3 regions of the Streptomyces sp. NPDC048277 genome follow, and region 3 is predicted to be linked to each of the others. Evidence: predicted binding sites of a transcription regulator. Region 3 holds the regulator's gene; each other region holds the start of a gene.
The links. Region 3 encodes HrcA, which represses chaperone genes, less so after heat shock. Its sites were predicted from a motif close to TTNGCACTCNGNNNNNCNGAGTGCNAA; they were not measured.
Positions count from the first base shown of each region.

Region 1: AB0D85_RS17325 (FmdB family zinc ribbon protein) is a predicted target of HrcA. The motif match lies at 1,235-1,261, and genes of this name have one in related genera.
Region 2: groES (co-chaperone GroES) is a predicted target of HrcA. The motif match lies at 2,248-2,274, and genes of this name have one in related genera.

Region 1 covers NZ_JBEZLQ010000007.1:27,474-33,052, reverse strand. The annotation lists gene AB0D85_RS17330 (MFS transporter) at 1-1,075, shown strand, start outside; gene AB0D85_RS17325 (FmdB family zinc ribbon protein) at 1,272-1,601, shown strand; gene AB0D85_RS17320 (S-methyl-5'-thioadenosine phosphorylase) at 1,702-2,535, shown strand; gene AB0D85_RS17315 (hypothetical protein) at 2,726-3,325, shown strand; gene mscL (large conductance mechanosensitive channel protein MscL) at 3,464-3,943, shown strand; gene AB0D85_RS17305 (hypothetical protein) at 3,966-4,142, opposite strand; gene AB0D85_RS17300 (low temperature requirement protein A) at 4,322-5,560, shown strand.
Region 2 covers NZ_JBEZLQ010000001.1:281,336-286,914, forward strand. The annotation lists gene AB0D85_RS01445 (class I SAM-dependent methyltransferase) at 1-366, opposite strand, end outside; gene AB0D85_RS01450 (polysaccharide deacetylase family protein) at 478-1,371, shown strand; gene AB0D85_RS01455 (polysaccharide deacetylase family protein) at 1,368-2,171, shown strand; gene groES (co-chaperone GroES) at 2,421-2,729, shown strand; gene groL (chaperonin GroEL) at 2,857-4,482, shown strand; gene AB0D85_RS01470 (ester cyclase) at 4,570-5,277, opposite strand; gene AB0D85_RS01475 (SDR family oxidoreductase) at 5,369-5,579, opposite strand, start outside.
Region 3 covers NZ_JBEZLQ010000031.1:45,268-50,846, reverse strand. The annotation lists gene AB0D85_RS43715 (nitronate monooxygenase) at 1-863, opposite strand, end outside; gene dnaJ (molecular chaperone DnaJ) at 986-2,122, opposite strand; gene hrcA (heat-inducible transcriptional repressor HrcA) at 2,123-3,139, opposite strand; partial or broken gene AB0D85_RS43700 (MBL fold metallo-hydrolase) at 3,312-3,572, shown strand; partial or broken gene AB0D85_RS43695 (MBL fold metallo-hydrolase) at 3,701-4,045, shown strand; gene AB0D85_RS43690 (DUF3097 domain-containing protein) at 4,080-4,895, shown strand; gene AB0D85_RS43685 (Uma2 family endonuclease) at 4,873-5,451, opposite strand; gene hemW (radical SAM family heme chaperone HemW) at 5,555-5,579, opposite strand, start outside.

The DNA.
Region 1 (5,579 bases), on a different contig from region 3:
CATGGCCCTGTGCGCCCCCTACGGCGGCCGCCTCGCCGACCGCTACGGACAGCGCGCGGTGCTGATTCCCGGAGTCCTCGTGCACACGCTGTCGGGGCTCGGCCTGACGGCGCTCGCACTGGCGCACGCACCCCTGTGGGCGCTGTTCGCGGCGGCCGTGCCGACCGGTGCCTCGGTGCCGCAGATCGGCCCCATGGTGCGCGCCCGCTGGGGCGCGAAGCTCCAGGACTCGCCCCTGATGTCCACCGCGGCCGCCTTCGAGTCCGTCACGGACGAGCTCACCTTCGTGTTCGGCCCGCTGCTCGCGACCGCCCTGTGCACCACCGTGACACCGGCCGCCGGCCTGGTCGCGGAGGCCGCGCTGACACTGCTCGGCGGCCTCCTGTTCGCCGCGCGGAAGAGCACCCAGCCGCAGGTGTCCGGCACCGGCCACGCGCGCGTGCGGCACGCCTCCGCACTCCGCGTCCCCGGCGTGCGCGTGCTGGTCGCGGCCTTCCTGGGCATCGGGTCCGTCTTCGGCGGCATGCAGGTCTCCCTCGCGGCGTTCACCGAGTCGATCGGCGAGCCCGGCCTGAACGGCGTCCTGTACGGCACCTTCGCCGCGGGCAACATGCTCTCGGGCATCGTCTGCGGCGCGATCGCCTGGAAGGCCGCCCCGCACCGGCGCCTGGTCACCGGCTACGCGGCGCTCGCGCTCACCGCGTCCGCGCTGTGGACGTCCCACTCGGTGCTCGCCCTGGCCGGCCTCGGCCTGCTGGTCGGCATGTGCATCGCGCCCGCGCTGATCACCGGCTACACGCTGGTCGAGGACCTGGTCCCGGCCGGCGCCCGCACGGAGGCGTTCACCTGGCTGACCGGCGCGGTGGCACTCGGCCAGGCGGCCGCGGTGACGGTCGCCGGACAGCTGGAGGACCGGCTGTGGGGCGGCGCCGGGTTCCTGGTGCCGATGGCCGGCACGCTGCTCGCCCTGGTGACCCTGCTGGCGCTGCGTTCGCGGCTGGTGCCGCCACGCGTGACCAAGGTGGTCACGCGCGGCGCGGCCCATCGCGAACCTGTCGCGATCGGTGAGATGTGACGTGTCGACAACCCGGGAATACGTCACTGTGACTCCGCCGACAAGCGGCTTCTCACTCGGGCACGAGGCCCTCATGACGGCCAAGCCCTGACCGCTGCCCGTGAGCAGGTGACGTACGTTACTCCATTCGCTGGCTGCACGGGTTAGTATGGACGATCGTTAGCACTCATCGAGTGAGAGTGCCAGGAGGAAGACAGTGCCGACCTACCAGTACCAGTGCACCGAGTGCGGCGAGGGCCTCGAGGCGGTGCAGAAGTTCACCGACGACGCCCTGACCGAGTGCCCCAACTGCGGTGGCCGCCTGAAGAAGGTGTTCTCCGCGGTCGGCATCGTCTTCAAGGGCTCTGGCTTCTACCGCAACGACAGCCGCGGCTCCTCGTCGAGCAGCAGCCCCGCGTCGAAGCCGTCCGGCTCCGCCTCGTCCGACTCGAAGTCGTCGAGCTCCACGTCGTCCGACTCCAAGTCGTCGACGTCGTCGTCCTCGTCGTCCTCGTCGTCTGGCTCCGCCAGCAGCTCCGCCGCCTGAGACTCCTCCTCCCGGACCCTGCCGACGCACGACGGCGGGGTCCGAGGCGTTCCCGGGCACCGGTCCCTGCCCGCTCCGGCGGGCCGCTAGTGTGCGGGGCATGGTGAACGCAGAGATCGGCGTAATCGGCGGCTCGGGTTTCTACTCCTTCCTCGACGACGTGAGCGAGATCCAGGTCGACACCCCTTACGGGCCGCCCAGCGACTCCCTCTTCCTCGGCGAGATCGCCGGCCGCCGGGTGGCGTTCCTGCCCCGCCACGGTCGCGGCCACCATCTGCCGCCGCACCGCATCAACTACCGGGCCAACCTCTGGGCGCTGCGCTCCGTGGGCGTCCGCCAGGTGCTCGGCCCGTGCGCGGTGGGCGGTCTGCGCCCCGAGTACGGTCCGGGCACGCTGCTCGTGCCGGACCAGCTGGTGGACCGTACGAAGTCCCGGGCGCAGTCGTACTTCGACGGACTCCCGTTGCCCGACGGCACCGTGCCGAACGTGGTGCACGTGTCCCTGGCCGACCCCTACTGCCCCACCGGGCGGGCGGCGGCGCTGAAGGCGGCCCGCGGCCGGGACTGGGAGCCGGTGGACGGCGGCACGCTGGTCGTGATCGAGGGGCCGCGCTTCTCGACCCGCGCCGAATCGCTGTGGCACCAGGCGCAGGGCTGGTCCGTGGTGGGCATGACCGGCCATCCCGAGGCGGCGCTCGCCCGTGAACTGGAACTCTGCTACGCGTCGCTGACGCTGGTCACCGATCTGGACGCGGGCGCCGAGACCGGCGAGGGCGTCTCGCACGACGAGGTGCTCCAGGTGTTCGCGGCGAACGTGGACCGGCTGCGGGGCGTGCTGTTCGACGCGGTGGCGGCACTGCCGGAGAACACGGCACGGGACTGCCTGTGCACGAACGCGCTCGGCGGCATGGATCCGGGCTTCGAGCTGCCGTGACGCGGAGGGCGGGACGTTTCCCCGCCCCCTCCCAACTCCTGTGGACAACGGGCGGGACTCCGGCGGAACTCCCCCTTCGGGTGGCCGAGTTGTCCACAACCGGTCGGTAGCCCACCGGCTCCGACGGGATTCGGCGCAAGGCCGCATCGTGGCCTTGCAAGCCGATTCCTCGTCGCCGGTGGTGATCCACATGCCCGTTCCCCCGTCCCCCTCTCCGTCCCCCGCCCTGTCCCCGTCCCCGACCCTTCCGCCCGCCCTGCGCGCCCCGTGTCCGCCGGCCACGGACGCCCCCGCCACCTGCGAAGTCCCGTACTTCGACCCGGTGCGCGTACGCGGCGCGCGGTATCAGCTGCAACGGCTGCTGCGCCACCGCCGGCGGGCCCTCGCGGCCGGTCTGGCGGTGACGGCGGCGGCGCTCGTGGCGGCCGGGCCGGGTGCCGCCACGGATCCCCTCCACGCCGAGCGGCCCCGGGGGCATCCGGCCACCCAGCCGGTACGACGGCACGCCCCGCCCGTGGACATGGTGACGGCTCCGGTGCGGATCGCCGACGCGGCCACCGTCCGGCTGCTGCGCCCCGGTGACCGGGTGGACGTCATCGCCGCCGGGGGCCCCGCGTCGGACGGGGACGCCCGGGTGATCGCGCGCGGGGTCCGCGTGACACAGCTGCCGGAGCCGGTCGACGGGGCGTCCGAGAGCGGGGCGCTGGTCGTGCTCTCGGTGCCGCGGGCCACGGCGGCACGGCTGGTCGGCGCGAGCGCCACGACACGGCTGGCGGTGACCTTGTGCTGAACAACCTGGGGCGATTTCTCGGACGTTTCCTGTCAAGTCCCTCATTCGTGCCACGGGATTGGGCGCAATGGCGGCACGGTGACGTAGGTTGCGGAGCACTTTGTTCCACACCCTGTGCACACAAGGAGAGTCCCCGAGGTGAGCGCGAAGAAGGACCCGAGTATCTGGCAGGGCTTCAAGACCTTCCTGATGCGCGGCAACGTCGTCGATCTGGCGGTCGCGGTGGTCATCGGCGCCGCCTTCACCAACATCGTCAACTCGGTGGTGAAGGGGATCATCAACCCCGTCGTCGGGGCGATCGGCACCAAGAACCTGGACAGCTACAGCTCGTGCCTGAAGGCCCCGTGCACGCTGAACGCGGACGGCACGGTGAAGTCCGGCATTCCGATCATGTGGGGCGAGGTCCTGGGCGCCACGCTCTCCTTCGTGATCACCGCGGCGGTCGTGTACTTCCTGATGGTCCTGCCGATGGCCAAGTACCTGTCGCGGATGGAGGCCCGCCGCAGGGCGCGCGAGGGTACGCACGAGGTCATCGAGGTGACCGAGCTGGAGGTGCTCAAGCAGATCCGCGACGAGCTGGTCGCGCAGCGGAGTGCGCCGGGCCGCGACGGGCGCTGACCAGGGCCTCGCCGGGGCGGATTCAGAGGTGGTGGGGCGGCTTCTCGTCGAGGAAGCGCTTGAGGTCGGCCACGGAGTCGCCCTCCGGGCGGTCGCCCCAGCCGCGGTCCGTGTCGTCCGAGGACTGCCGGTCCAGCGGGTCGTCGAAGATCAGCGCGGGCTTCGGGTCGCGCGGCGCGGGCTCGGGGGCGGTGGTCATGTCCCAAGACTACGGCGCGCACGGCTCGGGTCCGCCCGGGCCACCCGGGCCGTGCGGTCCACCCGGGCCGCCCGGCGGCCCCGGCCGGAGTCCCGGCCGCGGTCCCGCCGCCCGCCGGGCCGGCTGCCCGCCTTCGGCTCCGTTCGCGAGCCGGTGCCCTTTTCTGCTGTGCTGGACGCATGACGTCGAGTTCTCCCCCGGCTCCCGCCCCTCAGCACACACCCCAGCCCCTGCGGCCCCTGCGCAGGCTGACCGCGCGCGGGCGCGACGAGGGCCACCGGGTGTCCTCGCCGCTGGAGCTCTTCTTCGACCTGTGTTTCGTGGTGGCCATCGCCCAGGCGGGCGCGGAGCTGGTGCACGCCGTCGCGGCGGGCCACGCGGGCGAGGGCGTCCTGAACTACGCGATGATCTTCTTCGCCATCTGGTGGGCGTGGATGAACTTCACCTGGTTCGCCTCGGCGTACGACAACGACGACGTGCTCTACCGGGTCGTCACCCTGGTCCAGATCGCCGGGGTGCTGGTGCTGGCGGCCGGAGTCTCGCGGGCCTTCGCGAACCACGACTACGCGCTGGTCCTGATCGGCTACGTGATCATGCGGATGGCGCTGGCCTCGCAGTGGCTGAGAGCCGCGCGGGGGGCCGGGGGCCCGGAGCGGACCATGGCGCTCCGGTACGCGGGCGGTGTGCTGCTGTGCCAGGTCGGCTGGGTCGGGCTGGTGGTGCTGCCGGAGCACGCGCGCCCCTGGGTGTTCCTGGTGATGGCGATCGCCGAGTTGTGCGTGCCCGTGTACGCGGAGAAGGACCACAGCACCTCCTGGCACCCGCACCACATCGCCGAGCGTTTCGGGCTGTTCACGATCATCGTGCTGGGCGAGACGATCGCGGCGGCGACGGTCGCCGTGAAGTCGGCGGTGGCCGAGCACGACGCCGTGGGCGAGCTGCTGCCGATCGCGGCGGGCGGCCTGCTGATCGTCTTCTCGGCGTGGTGGATCTACTTCGTGGTGCCGATCCACGGCCATCTGCGCTCCAACAGGCAGTCGTTCCTGTGGGGTTACGGCCACTACTTCATCTTCGCGTCGGCGGCCTCGATCGGCGCGGGCCTGGAGGTGGCCGTCGAGGAGGCGGTCGGCAAGGCGCACCTCTCGACGCAGGCCGCCTCGGCGGCCGTGACGCTGCCGACCGCGCTGTATCTGCTGACCGTGTGGGTGCTGCACTCGCGGCACTTCAAGGTCGGCCTCGCCCAGCAGCTGGTGCTGCCGGTCACGGCGCTGCTGGTGATCTGCTGCACCTTCCTGGGCGACTGGGCGGTGCCGGCGGCGGGCGTCGTGTCGGCGCTGGCGGTGACGACCGGGACGACCCTGACGGCGCGCGCGGCCGCCCGCGGGCGCCCGGCGAACGCCGCCGCGGCCTCCTCCTGACCGCTTCGGAACCGTGCCG
Region 2 (5,579 bases), on a different contig from region 3:
GAGCACCCGGATCCCCGCCCGCGCGAGCGCGATCGCGTCGCCCCCGATCCCGCAGCACAGGTCGGCGACCGAGGTCACCCCGAGCGCCTTCAGCCGCTCCGCCCGGTACGTGGCGACACTCGCCCGCGTCGACTGCTCGACCCCGTTCGGCGTGAAGAACATGCGGTCCGCGTCCGCGTCCCCGAACTTCGCCGCCGCCCGCTGCCGCAGCCGGGCCTGGGCGAGCGCCGCCGACACCAGCTCGGCCGGGTGCTCGCGGCGCAGCCGGGTGGCCACGGCGAGTTCGTCGGCGGGCGCGGTGCCGCGCACCTCGTCGAGGAGGGCGCGGCCCTCGGGGGTGAGGAGGGGGGCGAGGGGGTCGTTCACCAGGTTCACCGGTTCGTTCACCGGTTCATTGTCGGCCAGTCGGTGGATGGTTCGCCTCCGGCGGCGGTGTCTGCCCCGGTTCCGGGCGGGGGCCTGGAAGGATCCGACGCCATGCGAGCAGTCGTACAAAATGACAAAAATGGGTTGAGAGCGGGCGTGGTGGGTCTCCTGTCCATCGCGTCCGCCGCCGCCCTGCTGTCCGGCTGTGCGGGATCGGACACCGACTCCGCCGCCCGTCCCGCCGCCGGCCAGCAGGCGCACCACGCCGCCGCCCCCGACTCCCGTGCCGCCCTGATCGCCGCCACCAGCAGGTGGGACCTGGACGCGGTCCCGCTCAGCCCCCCGGCCCCGCCGAAGCGCAAGCCGAGGATCACCGCGCGCGCCGGTTTCGAGGTGGACGGGCAGGAGGAGGACGACCTGCCCCCGGTCTTCACCACGGTCCCGACCAGGCAGAAGGTCGTCTTCCTCACGATCGACGACGGCGCCGAGAAGGACCCGCGGTTCCTCCGGATGATGAGCGACCTGAAGATCCCCTACAGCGCGTTCCTCAGCAACTACCTGGTCAAGGACGACTACGGCTACTTCCGGACGATGCAGGCCGAGGGCCACACCCTGAACAACCACACCCTGACCCACCCCTACCTGCCGGGCCTGAGCTACGAGGAGCAGAAGCACGAGATCTGCGGGATGCAGACGATCATGAAGAGGGAGTTCGGAAAGGCGCCGACGGTCTTCCGCCCGCCCTACGGCAACTACAACGGCGACACCCTGCGCGCCGCCAAGGCCTGCGGCATCAAGTACGCGCCGATCTGGGACGAGGAGGTGTACGTCGACCACTGGGAGTACCGCGAGGACGACCGCAGCCTGCACCCCGGGGACATCGTGCTCACCCACTTCCGGGGCCTGAACGAGTGGAACGGCACGATGGTCGACGACATGCGCCGCTTCCTGAACAAGGTCACACGCGAGGGATACGCGGTGGCGCGCCTGGAGGACTACCTGTGAGCCGCCCGAGGGCGGCGGCGCTCCTGACCGCCGCCGCCCTCCTGCTCGCGAGCTGTGCCCAGTCCGTGGACCCCATCGAGCGGCTGGGCAAGAAGGCCGCGGACGGGGTTCGGCCGCACAGCCCGGCGGGCGAACAGCCGTACCGGCACTGGGGCCTCACCGCGCCCCTCCCGGCGGCCCCGCACCCCCCGTCCCACCCGCTCTCCGTCCACGCCACGCTGCCCCCGGTCGTCGACCACGTCGCCACCACCGACCGGGTCGTCTTCCTCACCTACGACGACGGCGCCGAGAAGGACCCCCGCTTCGTGGACATGGTCCGCGAACTGCGCCTGCCGGTGAGCATGTTCCTCACGGACAGCGTGGTCGGCCCCGGCTACGGCCACTTCGCCCGGCTCCAGTCGGTGGGCGCGAGCGTCCAGAACCACACCCTCGACCACCCGGCCATGCCCGGCCTGCCGTACGCGGGCCAGCGCGCCGAGATCTGCGGCCAGCAGGAGAAGCTGAAGTCCCGCTTCGGCATCCGCCCCCGCTTCTTCCGCCCGCCCTACGGCACGTACGACACCACCACCCTGCGTGCGGCGGCCGACTGCGGAGTGACGGCGGTGGTCCTGTGGCGGGCGGCGATGACCGCCGACAGCATCGAGTACCGCAACGGCGAGAAACAGCTCCGCCCCGGCGACATCATCCTGGTCGGCCCCGACGAGGCCCTGGGCCCCACCCTGCGAGAACGCACGGCCCGCCTCCTCCGCCGGGTCCAGGCGAGCGGCCTGACGGTGGGACGGCTGGAGGACTACCTGTAGGCAGGACTCTCAGCCCGTCCGGCGTTCGAGGACGACCGACTCCAGCCGCCCTTTTTCGGCGCCGCGCCGCAGGCAATTGGCACTCCGCTTGACCGAGTGCTAATCGCGGTCATAGTCTCGGCTCTGGCACTCGGCAGATGAGAGTGCCAACAACGCGACGGGCAGGTCCGGCACCCGCGACGACGGATCCACCTGGTCGCCACCTCAGACAGTTAACCCCGTGAGATCTCCGAAGGGGGAGGTCGGATCGTGACGACCGCCAGCTCCAAGGTTGCCATCAAGCCGCTTGAGGACCGCATCGTGGTCCAGCCGCTCGACGCCGAGCAGACCACGGCCTCCGGCCTGGTCATCCCGGACACCGCGAAGGAGAAGCCCCAGGAGGGCGCCGTCCTCGCCGTGGGCCCGGGCCGTTTCGAGAACGGCGAGCGCCTGCCGCTCGACGTCAAGGTCGGCGACGTCGTGCTCTACAGCAAGTACGGCGGCACCGAGGTGAAGTACAACGGCGACGAGTACCTCGTCCTCTCGGCTCGCGACGTGCTCGCGATCATCGAGAAGTAAGCCTGCGACTTACCACCTCAAGCATTCCGCTTGAAGCTGCGCCCCTGGCCCCCGCGATCGTTTGAGAAGCCGGGTGCCAGGGGCGCAGTCTTGTTCACCCCAGAATTCCGAGAGGGCTCCCGCTGCCATGGCGAAGATCCTGAAGTTCGACGAGGACGCCCGTCGCGCCCTTGAGCGCGGCGTCAACAAGCTTGCCGACACGGTGAAGGTGACGATCGGCCCCAAGGGCCGCAACGTCGTCATCGACAAGAAGTTCGGCGCCCCCACCATCACCAACGACGGCGTCACCATCGCCCGCGAGGTCGAGATCGACGACCCGTACGAGAACCTCGGCGCCCAGCTGGTGAAGGAGGTGGCGACCAAGACCAACGACATCGCGGGTGACGGTACGACCACCGCCACCGTGCTGGCCCAGGCGCTCGTTCGCGAGGGCCTGAAGAACGTCGCCGCGGGTGCCTCCCCGGCCGCCCTGAAGAAGGGCATCGACGCCGCCGTCGCCGCCGTCTCCGAGGACCTGCTCGCCTCGGCCCGCGCGATCGAGGACAAGTCCGACATCGCCGCCGTCGCCGCGCTGTCCGCCCAGGACACGCAGGTCGGCGAGCTCATCGCCGAGGCGATGGACAAGGTCGGCAAGGACGGTGTCATCACCGTCGAGGAGTCCAACACCTTCGGTCTGGAGCTGGACTTCACCGAGGGCATGGCCTTCGACAAGGGCTACCTGTCCCCGTACTTCGTGACGGACCAGGAGCGCATGGAGGCCGTCCTGGAGGACCCCTACATCCTCATCAACCAGGGCAAGATCTCCTCCATCGCGGACCTGCTGCCGCTGCTCGAGAAGATCATCCAGTCCAACGCCTCGAAGCCGCTGCTGATCATCGCCGAGGACGTGGACGGCGAGGCCCTCTCCACCCTCGTGGTGAACAAGATCCGCGGCACCTTCAACGCGGTCGCGGTCAAGGCCCCCGGCTTCGGCGACCGCCGCAAGGCGATGCTGCAGGACCTGGCGATCCTCACCGGCGCCACGGTCATCTCCGAGGAGGTCGGCCTCAAGCTCGACCAGGTCGGCACCGACGTGCTGGGCTCCGCCCGCCGCGTCACCGTCACCAAGGACGACACCACGGTCGTCGACGGCGCCGGTGACTCCGAGGCCGTCGTCGGGCGTGTCGCCCAGATCAAGGCCGAGATCGAGAACACCGACTCCGACTGGGACCGCGAGAAGCTCCAGGAGCGCCTCGCGAAGCTGGCCGGCGGCGTGTGCGTGATCAAGGTCGGCGCCGCCACCGAGGTGGAGCTGAAGGAGAAGAAGCACCGTCTGGAGGACGCCATCTCCGCGACCCGCGCCGCGGTCGAGGAGGGCATCGTCTCCGGTGGCGGCTCCGCGCTCGTCCACGCCGCGAAGGTCCTGGAGGACGGCCTCGGCAAGACCGGCGACGAGGCGACCGGTGTCGCCGTCGTCCGCCGCGCCGTCGTCGAGCCCCTGCGCTGGATCGCCGAGAACGCCGGCCTGGAGGGCTACGTCATCACCTCCAAGGTCGCCGAGCTCGACAAGGGCCAGGGCTTCAACGCCGCCACCGGCGAGTACGGCGACCTGGTCAAGGCCGGCGTCATCGACCCGGTCAAGGTCACCCGCTCCGCCCTGGAGAACGCCGCCTCCATCGCCTCCCTGCTCCTGACGACCGAGACCCTGGTCGTCGAGAAGAAGGAAGAGGAAGAGGCCGCTGCCGCGGGCCACTCCCACGGCCACGCGCACTGAGGCACTCCCGCCTGACAGAAGAAGCCCCCGCTCCCGGTCGTCCGCCGGAAGCGGGGGCTTCGCCCCTCGCGGGCTTTCACTGTGGTCTCAGTTCTCCAGCGCGTCCAGTGCCCCGAGCTGACCCATCAGTCCGAGCCGGTCGTACTCCCACCAGGCCTCGGCGATCTTCCCGCCGTCGTCGAAGCGGTGGATCGTCGTCCCGGTCATCTTGACCAGCTGCCGGCTGTTCGGCAGCCCCAGGAACTCCGCCTTCTGCCGGCCCTTCCAGATCCACCTGGTGCACACCCGGTCGTCCTGGGTGAACTGGTCCTCGACATGGAACGTGAAGTCGAAGGCGCTCCGCCACATCTCGATCTCGCGCCGGATCGCGTCCATGCCGATGGTGGCCTGCTCGTTGCCCGGGTCGTGGTCGTGACAGTCCTCGGCGAGCAGACCGTCCAGCGGAGCCAGCGGGCCGGCCGCGGCGATCGTCTCGAAGTACCGCCGCGCGGTACCGGCGTACAGCCGTTCGTCGCGCACCACGTCCAGATCGGTGAACGTCGGCATCTCGTCGCACAGCGCCAGCAACTCGTGGAAGACCCGGTCGGTCTCGGGGAGGTTCGAGTTGCGCATCGCCTCCTCGTACGACGGGAACTCCACGATCTCGACGACGTGCGACGCGTCGGAGCGGTCCCTGCCGACCACCGCGTGCGTCGCCGTCCGCTTCCCCTTGGTCTGCTCGACCCACCTGCCGATCAGCCGGTTCATCTCGTCCAGTCGGCTGGTTCTGCACTCGATGAGCTGCACGAACGTCATGACACCGCCTCCGGCCCCCCTGGGTCCGGTCCCTCACGCCCATTTTCCCACCGGCCCGGCCGCCGTTCCTGCGCGACGGCGACTGCGACTGCTACTGCGGCCCGTACTTGCGCCCCGTCTTCGAGCTGATCCCGCCCACCAGGCCGCGCGGTGCCATCCTCGCCAGGCCCGTCAGCACCTTGTACCGCGGGTCCGGGATCGACAGCGTCCTCCCGCGGGCCAGGTCGGCGAGCGCCGCCGCGACCAGCTTGTCCGCGTCCAGCCACATCCAGCCCGGGATGTTGTCCGTGCCCATCCCGGCC
Region 3 (5,579 bases):
GGTCCGTGCTCGCGCATGAAGCGGTTGACCAGTCCGCGGGCGGGCCGCCCGGAGAACGCCCGGGTCAGTGCGGTCCGGGTGAACAGCGGGTTGGTCAGCGCCTGCTTGTGGAGGTCGGCGGCGCCGGACTCGGGGGTGGCGAGGAAGGCCGTACCCAGCTGGGCGGCGCTCGCGCCCGCGGCCAGCACGGCGGCGATCTGGCTGCCGCGCATGATGCCGCCGGCGGCGACGACGGGAATGCCCACCGTCTCCCGGATCTGGGCGACCAGCGACAGCAGCCCGATCCCGGAGCCGTCGTTCTCCTGCACGTCCCGGTGGGTGCCCTGGTGACCGCCGGCCTCCACGCCCTGTGCGATCACCGCGTCCGCCCCGGCCCGCTCGACGGCGAGGGCCTCCTCGGCGGTGGTCGCGGTGACGAGGGTGAAGGTTCCTGCGCGGCGCAGGGAGTCGAGGACGTCCCGGCTCGGGACGCCGAAGTGGAACGAGGCCACGGCCACCGGGTTGTCGAGCAGCACGGCCAGCTTGGCCTCGTACCCGTCGTCCCGGCCGCTGTCGGGGTCGCCGAGCTCGGTCTCGTACCAGGCGGCCTCACCGGCCAGCTGATGCGCGTAGACCTCCACGGCCCCGGACTCGGCATGCTCGGGCTGCGGCATGAAGACGTTCACACCGAAAGGACGGCCGGTCAGCCCCCGGAGCTGCTTGATCTCCTGGTACATCCCGTCGGCGGTCTTGTACCCGGCGGCAAGGAACCCCAGCCCGCCCGCCTCGGACACGGCGGCGGCGAGCTGCGGGACGGAGACCCCGCCCGCCATGGGGGCCTGCACGATCGGAAGGGGGAAGAGATCGGTCAGCGCGGAGGACATGACGGCATGTTGTCACGTCCTCCGAACAAGTCCGAATCGGGCCGCCCCCTTGGCACATGCCAGAAATTTCGGCCTCGGAATCCGGACAACCGCATTCCGACCCCGCCGGGGGCGGGCACCCGTCAGCGCCCGTTGAAGGCGTCCTTCAGCCGCGAGAACAAGCCCTGCTGACCCGGCTGGAACTGGCCCGTCGGCCGCTCCTCGCCGCGCAGCTTCGCCAGCTCGCGCAGCAGCCGCTCCTGCTCGGGATCCAACTTCGTCGGCGTCATGACCTCGACGTGCACGATCAGGTCACCCCGCCCACCGCCCCGCAGATGCGTGACCCCACGCCCGTGCAGCGGGATCGACTGCCCGGACTGGGTGCCCGGCCGGATGTCGACCTCCTCCATGCCGTCCAGCGTCTCCAGCGGCACCTTCGTGCCGAGCGACGCCGCCGTCATCGGGATCGTCACCGTGCAGTGCAGATCGTCCCCGCGCCGCTGGAACGTGGAGTGCGGCAGCTCGTGGATCTCGACGTACAGGTCACCGGCGGGCCCGCCGCCGGGCCCGACCTCGCCCTCACCGGCCAGCTGGATCCGCGTGCCGTTGTCGACACCGGCCGGGATCTTCACGGTCAGCGTCCGCCGCGACCGCACCCGCCCGTCGCCCGCGCACTCCGGGCACGGCGTCGGGACGACGGTCCCGAAGCCCTGGCACTGCGGGCAGGGCCGCGAGGTCATGACCTGGCCCAGGAAGGACCGCGTCACCTGCGAGACCTCACCACGGCCCCGGCACATGTCACACGTCTGGGCCGAGGTGCCCGGCGCCGCGCCCTCACCGTTGCAGGTGTTGCAGACGATCGCCGTGTCGACCTGGATGTCCTTGGTCGTACCGAAGGCCGCCTCGTCGAGCTCGACCTCGATCCGGATCATCGCGTCCTGGCCGCGCCGCGTACGCGAGCGCGGACCGCGCTGGGACGCCGTTCCGAAGAACGCGTCCATGATGTCGGAGAAGTTCCCGAAGCCACCGGCCCCGAAGCCGCCCGCGCCACCGCCGCCCGCCTGCGAGAGCGGGTCGCCGCCGAGGTCGTAGACCTGCTTCTTCTGCGGGTCGGAGAGCACCTCGTAGGCGGCGTTGATCTCCTTGAACCGCTCCTGGGTCTTCGGATCCGGGTTGACGTCCGGGTGCAGCTCGCGTGCGAGCCGACGGAAGGCCTTCTTGATCTCTTCCTGCGACGCGTCGCGGCGCACGCCGAGAACGGCGTAGTAGTCCGTGGCCACTTACGACTCCGCCAGGATCTGTCCGACGTACCGTGCCACCGCTCGTACCGCTCCCATCGTTCCCGGGTAATCCATGCGGGTCGGTCCGACCACGCCGAGTTTGGCGAGTGCCTCGCCGCCCGAACCGTAACCGACCGACACCACGGACGTGGAGTTGAGTCCCTCATAGGCGTTCTCGTGACCGATGCGTACGGTCATGCCCGAATCCCCCGCCTCGCCCAGGAGTTTGAGAAGAACGACATGTTCCTCCAGGGCCTCCAGGACGGGCCGGATGATGAGGGGAAAGTCATGTCCGAAGCGGGTGAGATTGGCGGTGCCGCCGATCACCAGCCGCTCCTCGTTCTCCTCGACGAGCGTCTCCAGCAGCGTGGAGAGCACCGCCGTGACCGTACCGCGGTCCTCGGCCTCGAAGGCGTCCGGCAGGTCCTCCACCAGCCGGGGGACGTCCGAGAACCGGCGCCCCGCGACCCGGCTGTTCAGCCGGGCCCGCAGATCCGCCAGAGACGTCTCCCCGAAGGGTGCCGGGCAGTCCACCAGCCGCTGCTCGACGCGCCCGGTGTCGGTGATCAGCACCAGCATCAGCCGGGCCGGCGCGAGCGAGAGCAGCTCCACGTGCCGCACGGTGGACCGCGTCAGCGAGGGGTACTGCACGACCGCGACCTGCCGTGTCAGCTGCGCCAGCAGCCGCACCGTGCGCGCCACGACGTCGTCGAGATCGACGGCGCCGTCGAGGAAGTTCTGGATGGCCCGCCGCTCGGGCGCGCTCATCGGCTTCACGCCGGCCAGCTTGTCGACGAACAGCCGATAGCCCTTGTCGGTCGGAATCCGCCCGGCGCTGGTGTGCGGCTGGGCGATGAACCCCTCGTCCTCCAGGGCGGCCATGTCGTTGCGCACGGTCGCCGGGGAGACCCCGAGGTTGTGCCGCTCGGTCAGCGCCTTCGACCCGACCGGTTCCTCGGTGCCGACGTAGTCCTGGACGATGGCGCGCAATACCTGAAGCCTGCGTTCACTCAGCATCTCGCGCCACACCTCCAGAAAGTCGTCCCCGCGGCCTTTCGGGTCCTTCGGGTCTTTCGTCTGGCACTCTGCGAGCCCGAGTGCCAGCATCCCCGGCCCAGTGTACGGCCGTCGGGTACTGACTGGGCAAGGTCGGTCAGGACCCGTGACGTTCTGTGGATAGCGTCGCGGCATGACGGTGACTTGGGAAGAGCTGGGCTGGGAGCGGGTGGCCGAAGGCGTCGGCCGGTGCCGGCTGCCGGGCTGGGACTGCACTGCGGGGCTGGTCCTCGGTACGGACGCGGCCCTGATGGTGGACGCCGGGTCGAGCCTGGCGGAGGGCGCGCGGTTGCGTACCCAGGCGCAGGCGCTCGCCGGCCGCCGTGTGACCCATCTCGCGCTCACCCATCCGCACTTCGACCATGTCTTCGGCGCGGCCGCGTTCACGGACGCGTTCACGGACGTGGAACTGTACGCGGCGGCGGGCGCGGAGGACGTCTTCGCCCACGACCGCGAGGAACTCCGCCTGGACGCGGTCCGCAACGGCCTCCCGGCCGAGGAGGCCGGGGAAGCGGCGGCCGCCCTCCCGCTCCCGGCCGTCCGGTCTCCGGCGAGTGGAGCCTCGGCCTCGGCGACGGCCGCCGGGCCCTGCTGGCCGATGTGGGCCCCGGCCACACCCGCCACGACCTCGCGGTCCTCGTCCCCGGAGACCCGGGGGTGGTCTTCTGCGGCGACCTGGTGGAGGAGTCCGGCGATCCCCAGGCCGGCCCCGACGCCGTACCGTCCCGATGGCCCGCCACCCTGGACCGCCTCCTGTCGCTCGGCGGCGAGCGCGCCCTGTACGTACCCGGTCATGGAGCGGTGGTGGACGCGGCGTTCGTACGGGCCCAACGCGACGCCCTGGCGGCCCGCTTCGGCGTGTCGTAGGCACACCGGATCGGCTTCTCCTATCGTCATCCGAATGCGCCAGTACTCCCCCGACCTGACCCCGCCGTGGAAGAAGCCGAAGCCGGTGCCCGAGGTGGCCGCCGAGCCCGGACTGGTGGTGGAGGAGCCCGGCACGGGTTTCTGCGGCGCGGTGATCCGCTGCGAGGCGGGCACGGTGACCCTGGAGGACCGCTTCGGCAAGCACCGGGTCTTCCCGCTGGAGCCGCGCGGCTTCCTCCTGGAGGGGACGGTGGTGACCCTCGTACGGCCGGCGTCCTCGGCTCCGGTGCGCCCCGCCCGCACCGCCTCCGGCTCGGTCGCCGTCCCCGGCGCACGCGCGCGTGTCGCCCGCGCGGGCCGCATCTACGTGGAGGGCCGCCACGACGCGGAACTGGTCGAGAAGGTCTGGGGCGACGACCTGCGCATCGAGGGCGTGGTGGTGGAGTACCTGGAGGGCGTCGACGACCTGCCCGCGATCGTGGCCGAATTCGCACCCGGCCCCGACGCCCGCCTGGGCGTCCTGGTGGACCACCTGGTGCCGGGCACGAAGGAGTGGCGCATCGCGCAGTCGGTGACGAGCGGGCACGCGCTGGTCGTCGGCCACCCGTACATCGACATCTGGGAGGCGGTGAAGCCGTCGTCCCTGGGCATCGAGGGCTGGCCGCGCGTCCCGCACGGCCAGGACTGGAAGACGGGGGTGTGCCGGGCACTGGGCTGGCCCTCGGACAACACGGGCGCGGTGTGGCAGGCGATCCTGGCGAAGGTGACCTCGTACAAGGACCTGGAGCCGGAACTGCTGGGAAGGGTGGAGGAACTGATCGACTTTGTCACGGGAGCCGGTGACGCCTGACCCCGGTGAGAGTCCCGAATTCGCTCGTGTCCAGCTCGACGCCGAGCAATTCGAGCAGCACCGGATCGCCGAACTTCGTGATCCACTGACCTCGGTAGTCGGCTTGGTCTCCTTCGCCCACGGGGTCGGACAGCAGGACGAAGTGCGCCATGATCGGATCGATGATCAGGTAAGCAGGGATTTCGCCTGCCGCATAGATGGACCGCTTGATCCCGTAGTCCCGGTCGACGCTCGTCTTCGAGACCACCTCGACCACCAAGGTGACCCATTGGGACGGCACCAGATTGCCTGAGGACGGAGCTACCCCCCGTTCCGACACCACCAGGTCCGGAATGGGCTCACTGGCCTCATCAATGATGTCCAGATCCGTCGTCTGGAGACGTTCCCAGCGCTTGCGCGGGATCTGGTCCTGCACGTCCGTCACGATCCGGTTGTGCACCAGATCGGGAGCGGCCGTCATCACGATTTCCCCCCGGAGGAGCTCGACCTTGATGCCCTCGGGAGGCTCGAAGCCCTCGAAGAACTTGGTCATCCCGCGCTCGTCCACAGCGGCCATCTCCGTGGCCCTCCGGTTTCTGCCGCCGTCAACTACGGCGGCAGCCTACGAAGCAGATTACGGACCGAACCGGCGTTCCGCACCGATTCACTCCCCCGAGTGATCAGTCCACCAGATCCCGTACCACC